One region of the Streptomyces sp. KL116D genome, then DNA from elsewhere that is predicted to be linked to it. Evidence: riboswitches for the same ligand, from Rfam matches in the RefSeq annotation. Region 1 holds a riboswitch; the other holds the start of a gene.

Region 1 (4,209 bases):
GAGAGTTCCCGGGCGGCGACTTCGTCGCGCGGTTCTACTCGGTGCACATCCTGCTGCTGCCGGGCATCATGCTCGGCCTGATGGCGGCGCACCTGATCCTGGTCTTCTACCACAAGCACACGCAGTTCGCGGGTGCCGGCAAGACCGAGAAGAACGTCGTCGGCATGCCGCTGCTGCCGGTCTACATGGCCAAGGCCGGAGGCTTCTTCTTCCTGGTCTTCGGTGTCATCGCGATCATCGCGGCGATCGCCTCGATCAACCCGATCTGGGCCATCGGCCCGTACCGCATCGACCAGGTGTCCACCGGTGCGCAGCCCGACTGGTACATGGGCTTCTCCGAGGGCCTGATCCGTACGATGCCGGGCTGGGAGATCAACATCTGGGGCCACACCCTCGTCCTGGGTGTGTTCGTCCCGCTGATCATCTTCCCGCTGGTCCTGGTCGCGATCGCGGTCTACCCGTTCATCGAGTCCTGGGTCACCGGCGACAAGCGCGAGCACCACATCCTGGACCGCCCGCGCAACGCCCCGACGCGCACGGCCTTCGGTGCCGCGTGGATCTCCTGGTACTTCGTGCTCCTCGTGGGTGGTGGAAACGACCTCTGGGCCACGCACTTCCACCTGTCGATCAACGCGATCACCTGGTTCGTCCGCATCGGCTTCTTCGTCGTGCCGGTCCTGGTGTTCATCGCCACCAAGCGGATCTGCCTCGGCCTCCAGCGCCGCGACAAGGACAAGGTGCTGCACGGACGCGAGTCCGGCATCATCAAGCGCCTGCCGCACGGTGAGTTCATCGAGGTGCACGAGCCGCTGGACCAGGAGGCCCTGCACACGCTCACGGCGCACGAGCAGTACGAGCCGCTCGAGGTCGGCCCCGCGGTCGACGAGAACGGCGTGGAGCGCAAGGTGTCGCGCACGCAGAAGCTGCGCGCCAAGCTCTCGAAGGGCTACTACGGGGAGCACAACCAGATCCCCAAGCCCACCGCCGAGGAGTACAAGGAGATCACCAGCGGCCACGGCCACCACTGATCTCCGACCTGTTCGCCACGGCAGGAGCCCTCGTCCAGTGCCTGGACGGGGGCTCTTTGCCGTCCCCGCACCTCGATAAGGTGGGGGCGGGGATTCTCCCGATCCTTCTCTTCCCGACGTCTCGTCGTACACGACTCAGGAGCGGCCATGAGCGCTTTGACCCCCGCAGGAGGCAACACCGCGGCGGGCCGTTCCTGGCCCTCCGTCCTGAACGGCCTGCTGGAGGGCCGGGACCAGAGCGCCGACGACACGGCGTGGGCGATGGACCGGATCATGCGGGGCGAGGCGACCGACGCGCAGATCGCGGCCTTCGTGGTGGCGCTGCGGGCCAAGGGCGAGACCGTGGAGGAGATCTCCGGTCTGGTCCGCGCCATGTACGAGCACGCCAACGTGATCGACGTGCCCGGCGAGACCGTCGACATCGTGGGGACCGGCGGGGACGGCGCGAAGACCGTCAACATCTCGACCATGTCCGCCATCGTCATCGCGGGCGCCGGCGCCAAGGTCGTCAAGCACGGCAACCGGGCCGCCTCCTCGGCGTCCGGTTCCTCGGACGTGCTGGAGAAGCTGGGCGTCAACCTCGATCTGCCGCCGCGGCGGGTGCCCGAGGTGGCCGAGGAGGCGGGCATCACCTTCTGCTTCGCCGTGAAGTTCCACCCGGCGCTGCGGTACGCGGGCGCGGCGCGCGGCCAGATCGGCATCCGCACCGTCTTCAACCTCCTGGGCCCGCTCACCAACCCGGCCCGGGTCAAGGCGCAGGCCGTCGGTGTCGCCGACCCGCGGATGGCGCCCATCGTGGCCGGCGTCTTCGCCGAGCGCGGCAACTCCTCCCTGGTGTTCCGCGGCGACGACGGACTCGACGAACTGACCGTCACCGGCACCTCCCGGGTCTGGGTCGTCCGCGACGGGGTCGTGCACGAGGAGACCTTCGACCCGCGCGACGTGGGCATCGAGACGGTGCCGATCGACGCGCTGCGCGGCGGCGACCCGTCGTTCAACGCCGAGGTGGCCCGCCGGCTCCTCGACGGCGAGCGCGGTCCCGTGCGCGACGCCGTGCTGCTGAACTCGGCCGCCGCGCTCGTCGCCGTCCGGCCGGGCACCGGGACGCTCGTCGAGCAGATCAGGGCCGGCATGGACCGGGCCGCCGAGTCGATCGACTCCGGGGCGGCGAAGGCGACGCTGGAGCGCTGGGTGGTCGCCAGCAACCGCTGAATGCCGTGCAGGTGTGCCGCAAGGGCGCAGTCCGACGTGGGATCCGTCTCAGGAGTTGGACTGCGCCCTTGCCGTATGCCGGACGTGTGGCAGGATGCTGTCCAAGGTCATGAGTGACAGCGATCGAGGCCCCAGCCCGCTGTCCGGCAACCCTCCGTCCGTGGCGGGGTGCCCTGGGTGAAGACCAGGCCGTGCGCAGCAAGGCGCATGGCAAGCGCGGACCCCTCGCGAACTTCCAGGGGTCCTGGGTCGTTCGAGGGAGCTGTCTCGTGAGCAAGCGAATGCGCTAGGGCCTTCGGCCCCATCTCCACCACCACCCTCCGTGCGGTGCTTTCCGTCGTTCCCGCGCGTCGAGGTCAACACCCGTACGCCGTCAGCCGGTTGAGTGCTGCCGTGCGGGCCTTCACAGCCGATTCGCCTTGACCTGCCGGGAGATACCGCCATGTCCGCTCACGCCTCCACCGCCGTCGCCGCCGCTTCCGCCGACTCCGCCGACCCGTCCTGCGGCGCCCCGCTGCCGGTGCTCGGCCGGGACGTCACCGTGCCGCTCGTCACCGGTGGCGAAGTGACGTACGCAGCCCTCGACTACGCGGCCAGCGCGCCGGCCCTGCAGCGCGTCTGGGACGACGTCGCCGCCTACGCGCCGTACTACGGCAGCGTGCACCGCGGCGCCGGGTACCTCTCGCAGCTGTCCACCGACCTGTTCGAGAACTCCCGCGTCGCCGTCGCCGAGTTCCTCGACTGCCGGGACGGCGACCAGGTCGTCTTCACCCGGTCCACCACCGACTCGCTCAACCTGCTCGCCGCCACGCTCCCCGCCGACTGCGAGGTGTTCGTCTTCGAGACCGAGCACCACGCCTCGCTGCTGCCGTGGCGGGACGCCCGGGTGACCTACCTGAACGCGCCGCGCACCCCGGACGAGGCGGTCGCCACCCTGGAGCGGGCCCTCGCCGACCGCGACACCCCGTCGGGACATGGGGCTCCGGCCCTCGTCTGCGTCACCGGTGCCTCGAACGTGACCGGTGAGCTCTGGCCGGTGCGCGAACTCGCGGCCGCGGCGCACGCGCACGGCGCCCGCATCGTCCTCGACGCCGCCCAGCTCGCGCCCCACCACCCGGTCTCCGTACAGGAGTTGGACGTGGACTGGGTCGCCTTCTCCGGCCACAAGCTGTACGCGCCGTTCGGCTCGGGCGTGCTCGCGGGCCGCTCCGACTGGCTGAGCGAGGCCGAGCCGTACCTGGCCGGCGGCGGCGCCTCGCGCAAGGTGGCCCGGCGCACGGACGGGGGCGTGGACGTCGAGTGGCACACCACCGCCGCCCGGCACGAGGCCGGTTCGCCGAACGTCATCGGGGTGTACTCGATCGCCTCGGCCTGCAAGGCGCTCACCGAGGCCGGCTTCGACAGCCTGGTCGAGCGGGAGCAGTTCCTGATCAGGAAGGTGCGGGACGGGCTCGCCGCGGTGCCCGAGGTGAAGGTGCTCTCGCTGTTCGGCGACGACGCGCCGCGCGTCGGCGTCATCTCGTTCGTGGTGGAGGGCTGGAACTCCTCGCACTTCGCCGCCGCGCTCTCCGCCGAGTACGGGATCGGGGTTCGCGACGGACTGTTCTGCGCCCACCCGCTGGTGCGGACCCTGCTCGGCTCCGACCCGCAGACGCAGGGCGAGTGCGGGGCGCCGGAGGCCGCGCCCGGCGAGAAGTCGCTCAACGCCATCCGGGTCAGCTTCGGCGCCGGCACGCCCGACGAGCACGTCGAGCGATTCGTGGCCGCCGTGACGGAGCTCGTGCGCGACGGCGCGCAGTGGAACTACCGCACGCAGGACGGCCGCTGCGTGCCCGACACCACGACCGTCTGAGGCTCTGGGTCCCGGGAGCCGGGTCCTAGGAGTCGAGGCCGATCGCGAACGCCGCCTCCAGGTCGTGCTGCGAGTACGTCCGGAACGCGACGTGCGTGTCCGTGCCCTCGACGCCGG
Region 2 (4,209 bases), on a different contig from region 1:
TCAATCGGACGAGAATTCTGGGCACGCCAGATCGGGGAAACCAGGCCAACTCACCGGATTCCAGGGCAAGTCGGGCCGCACAAATGCCATAAAGAGCCCGAATGGGCTGGACACTTTGGCTGCTTCTTGTCGGGGCTCGGGCGAGAACTCATATGCGCCCGTCATGCACCACGTACGAGAGCGAAGCAGGTTCCCCAACTGTACCGCGCTCAACCATGCAGAATTGCCCCCTCCGCTTCTCTCGCGGAGGGGGCAATTCGAGTAACTCTGTGTGGAACGGCGAAAGATCAGCCGCCGGCGACGGCCGGAATGATCGAGACGCCCGCGCCGTCCGGCGTCGCCGTCTCCAGGCCCTGCTCGAAGCGGACGTCGTCGTCGTTGACGTAGACGTTGACGAAGCGGCGCAGCTTGCCCTGGTCGTCGAGGACGCGGGCGGCGATGCCGGTGTGGTTCTTCTCCAGGTCGGCGATGACGTCGGCGAGGGTCGCGCCCTCGGCGGCGACCTCGGCCTGACCGCCGGTGTAGGTGCGGAGGATGGTGGGGATGCGGACGTTGACGCTCATGGGTTCACCTCGGTCTTTCAGCCCCGCCGGCGTTCGAGGAGCGGGGATCCGGGGGCAGGGCCCCCGGTTTCGGGAAGGGGCGGGTCGGGGGAATCTACTCGGCGAGCCCGGCAGCGCGGAACGCGTCCAGCGACGGCCGAATGGTCGCTGTGGCCTGCGAAGACTCCGCGACCGCGTCGAGGGTCTTCAGACCGTCGCCCGTGTTCAGGACGACCGTCGTCAGGGACGGGTCGATGAGGCCCGCCTCGATGAGCTTCTTCGTGACGCCCAGCGTCACACCGCCCGCCGTCTCGGCGAAGATGCCCTCCGTCTGCGCGAGCAGCTTGATCGCGTCGACGACCTGCTCGTCGTTCACGTCCTCCACGGCACCGCCGGTGCGGCGCGCGATGTCCAGGACGTACGGGCCGTCGGCCGGGTTCCCGATCGCGAGCGACTTGGCGATCGTGTTCGGCTTCTGCGGGCGGACCACGTCGTGGCCGCCCTTGTAGGCGACGGAGACCGGGGAGCAGCCCTCGGCCTGGGCGCCGAAGAGCTTGTACGGCTTGTCCTCGACGAGACCGAGCGCGATCAGCTCCTTCAGGCCCTTGTCGATCTTCGTGAACTGCGAGCCGGACGCGATCGGGATGACCAGCTGGTCGGGCAGCCGCCAGCCGAGCTGCTCGCAGATCTCGTACGCGAGCGTCTTGGAACCCTCGCCGTAGTACGGGCGGAGATTCACGTTCACAAAGCCCCAGCCCTCGCCCAGCGGGTCGCCGATGAGCTCGGAGCAGAAGCGGTTCACGTCGTCGTAGTTGCCCTCGATCGCGACGAGGTCACCGCCGTAGACACCGGCCATGACGACCTTGCCCTGCTCCAGGTCGTGCGGGATGAACACGCAGGAGCGGAAGCCGGCGCGGGCCGCGGCGGCGCCGACGGCGCCGGCCAGGTTGCCCGTGGAGGAGCAGGAGAGCGTGGTGAAGCCGAAGGCGCGGGCGGCCTCGATGGCCTGCGCGACGACCCGGTCCTTGAAGGAGTGCGTGGGGTTGCCCGAGTCGTCCTTGACGAACAACTTGCCCTGCTCGACGCCGAGTTCACGGGCGAGGTTGTCGGCCTTGACGAGCTTGGTCCAGCCGGGGTTCAGGTTCGGCTTCTCGGCGACGTCGGCCGGGACGGGCAGCAGCGGGGCGTAGCGCCAGATGTTGGCGGGACCGGCCTCGATCTGCTTGCGGAGTGCCTCGGGGTCGCCGACGGGCAGGTCGTACGCGACTTCCAGAGGCCCGAAACACTCGACGCAGGCGAAGATCGGTCCGAGCGGGAACTGTGCGCCGCACTCGCGGCAGGAGAGCCCGGAGGCGGGACCGAGGTCGACGGTGGGGGCGGTCGTGGGTTCGGTCGCGACAGTCTGTGCAGCCATGAGAGGCGAGGCCCTTTCTCCTCATCTTCCTCGCGACGCATCTCGCCGCGAGACGGATTTGGCACCTTCCCTAGCCGGGAGCCTCGCGGACGCACTGCGATGTGCGGACGAGACCGGCTGGAGGGTTGCCGGGGCTTCAACGGGCCGTATCCCTCTGCCCCTCTGGATGAGCGGTATTCGATTGTGACGTCCGGGACCCCCGACATGCGATGGTCACCGACGTTGTTCAAGACTGTAACCGAAGCCCTGGACCCTTGAGATAGTCGTCCGAACCGCGAGATGGATCACATACGGGAGGCCCCTGACCGTGCTGGAAGAGGTCGAGCGCTGGCTGAGCAGGCGTTCCTGGTCCGTGGCCGACCGCCCGCGCCAGCAGCTGATCGCCGCGAAGCGGGCGTCGGGCCGGACGGTGAGCGTCGTCCTGCCCGCGCTCAACGAGGAGGAGACGGTCGGCGAGATCGTCTCGGTGATCCGGCGCGAGCTGATGACGGAGGCCGTGCCGCTCGTCGACGAGGTCGTCGTGATCGACTCCGGCTCGACCGACCGCACCTCCGAGGCGGCCGCGGCGGCCGGGGCCCGGGTCGTGCACCGGGACGCGATCCTGCCGCGCATCCCGGCCAGACCCGGAAAGGGTGAAGTGCTGTGGCGTTCGCTGCTCGTCACTTCCGGTGACATCGTGTGCTTCGTCGACGCGGACCTGAAGGAGTTCTCCGCGGACTTCGTCGCCGGGATCGTCGGGCCGCTGCTGACCAACCCGGACGTGGACTTCGTGAAGGCGATGTACGACCGTCCGCTGGACGGCGCCGCGGGCCAGGGCGGTCGCGTCACCGAGCTGATGGCCCGCCCGATCCTCAATCTCCACTGGCCCCAACTGGCCGGATTCGTCCAGCCGTTGGGCGGCGAGTACGCGGCCCGCAGGTCACTGCTCGAACGGCTGCCGTTCCCCGTGGGGTACGGCGTGGAGCTGGGTCTCCTGGTGGACGCCCTGCACACCGTGGGCCTGGACGCGCTCGCCCAGGTCGACGTGGGGGTCAGGATCCACCGGCACCAGGACGGGCAGGCCCTGGGGCGGATGGCGGCGGCGATCTACCGCACGGCGCAGCTGCGGCTCGCGCGCGGACATCTGGTGCGGCCCGTGCTCACACAGTTCGAGCGTGGGGAACGCGGGTTCGAACCGCGGATCCACGAGGTGGACACCGAGGAGCGGCCCCCGATGGCCGAAATCAGCGAGTATGCGGAGCGTCGCGTGGCGTAACTGAGGGCATTCATGTGTTTTGCCTACATTGCCCTTTATGTGGCTTAGACACGCAAAGGGCTTGGCGGCGGGGCTCGCCGCCACCGCCGCCCTGGCCGACCCCCTCACCGGCCTCTCCGCGAGCCCCGCGTCGGCAGACGTGGTCTCCCCCTTCGCCAAGCGGTACGACGAGGCGCTGTACGGCGACTTCAAGACCATCGGCAACACGGTCATGGGGTGCCCGACCACGCCGGCGGACATGGCGTCCCGCTGCGCCGTCGCCGCGAACGGCCAGGGTCGCGACAACAACAACACCTTCGTCATGGAGCGGATCAACACCGCGGGCACCACGGCGGAGTACGGCTCCAGCACCGGTCAGGTCGCCCTCCCGCCGGGCGCCGAGGTCGCCTACGCCCGCCTCTTCTTCGGCGGCAACGACGGCACGTACCGGGGGCCGAGCGGCGCCCAGATGAAGCGCTGCGACATCTCCGGCGCCGACGTGCTCCCCTCGCCCGGCGAGCCGACCGACGCCGTGCCCGTGGTCGGCGTGAACGGCACCGCGCCCAGCAAGGTCGCCCCGGAGAACCTGGTGCGCGACCCGGCGACGACCAGCGGCCCGCACTACTACACGGGCGAGGCCGACGTCACGAACCTGTTCAGCGGGATCACCGGGACCGGCGCCCCGATCCCGGTCGCCGTCGGTGACGTCTGGGCACCCACCGGCAAGGGCTGCGTGGCCGGCTGGTCCATGACCGTCGTCTACAAGTACGACGCCCCGAACGACCAGTACGCGCCCGACCGCCGCAACATCTACGTCTACGGCGGCCACGTCCTGCAGCGCTCCACCTCGCCCGCCACCGACGTCAAGGTCAGCGGCTTCTACCGGACCGACGGCGAACCGCACGCGAGCGTCACCGCGTACGAGGGCGACTGGAACACCCCGGGCGACCGGTTCCTCGTCGGCGGCCGGAACATGGTCGAGAGCCACACCGGCAACACCAACAACTTCTTCATCAGCG

Evidence for each region. Region 1 has a riboswitch for S-adenosylmethionine ahead of RBJ77_RS35520 (aminotransferase class V-fold PLP-dependent enzyme). Riboswitches for the same ligand answer to the same signal wherever they lie in the genome.
Region 2: another riboswitch for S-adenosylmethionine. It lies ahead of thrC (threonine synthase); the one in region 1 lies ahead of RBJ77_RS35520 (aminotransferase class V-fold PLP-dependent enzyme).

Annotation. Positions count from the first base shown of each region.
Region 1 covers NZ_JASERH010000087.1:105,859-110,067, reverse strand. The annotation lists gene RBJ77_RS35530 (cytochrome bc complex cytochrome b subunit) at 1-1,028, shown strand, start outside; gene trpD (anthranilate phosphoribosyltransferase) at 1,176-2,240, shown strand; SAM riboswitch class IV at 2,346-2,463, shown strand; gene RBJ77_RS35520 (aminotransferase class V-fold PLP-dependent enzyme) at 2,683-4,092, shown strand; gene RBJ77_RS35515 (Lrp/AsnC family transcriptional regulator) at 4,118-4,209, opposite strand, start outside.
Region 2 covers NZ_JASERH010000013.1:8,937-13,145, forward strand. The annotation lists gene RBJ77_RS04115 (ubiquitin-like small modifier protein 1) at 288-563, opposite strand; gene thrC (threonine synthase) at 658-1,956, opposite strand; SAM riboswitch class I at 1,975-2,129, opposite strand; gene RBJ77_RS04125 (glucosyl-3-phosphoglycerate synthase) at 2,264-3,211, shown strand; gene RBJ77_RS04130 (hypothetical protein) at 3,273-4,209, shown strand, end outside.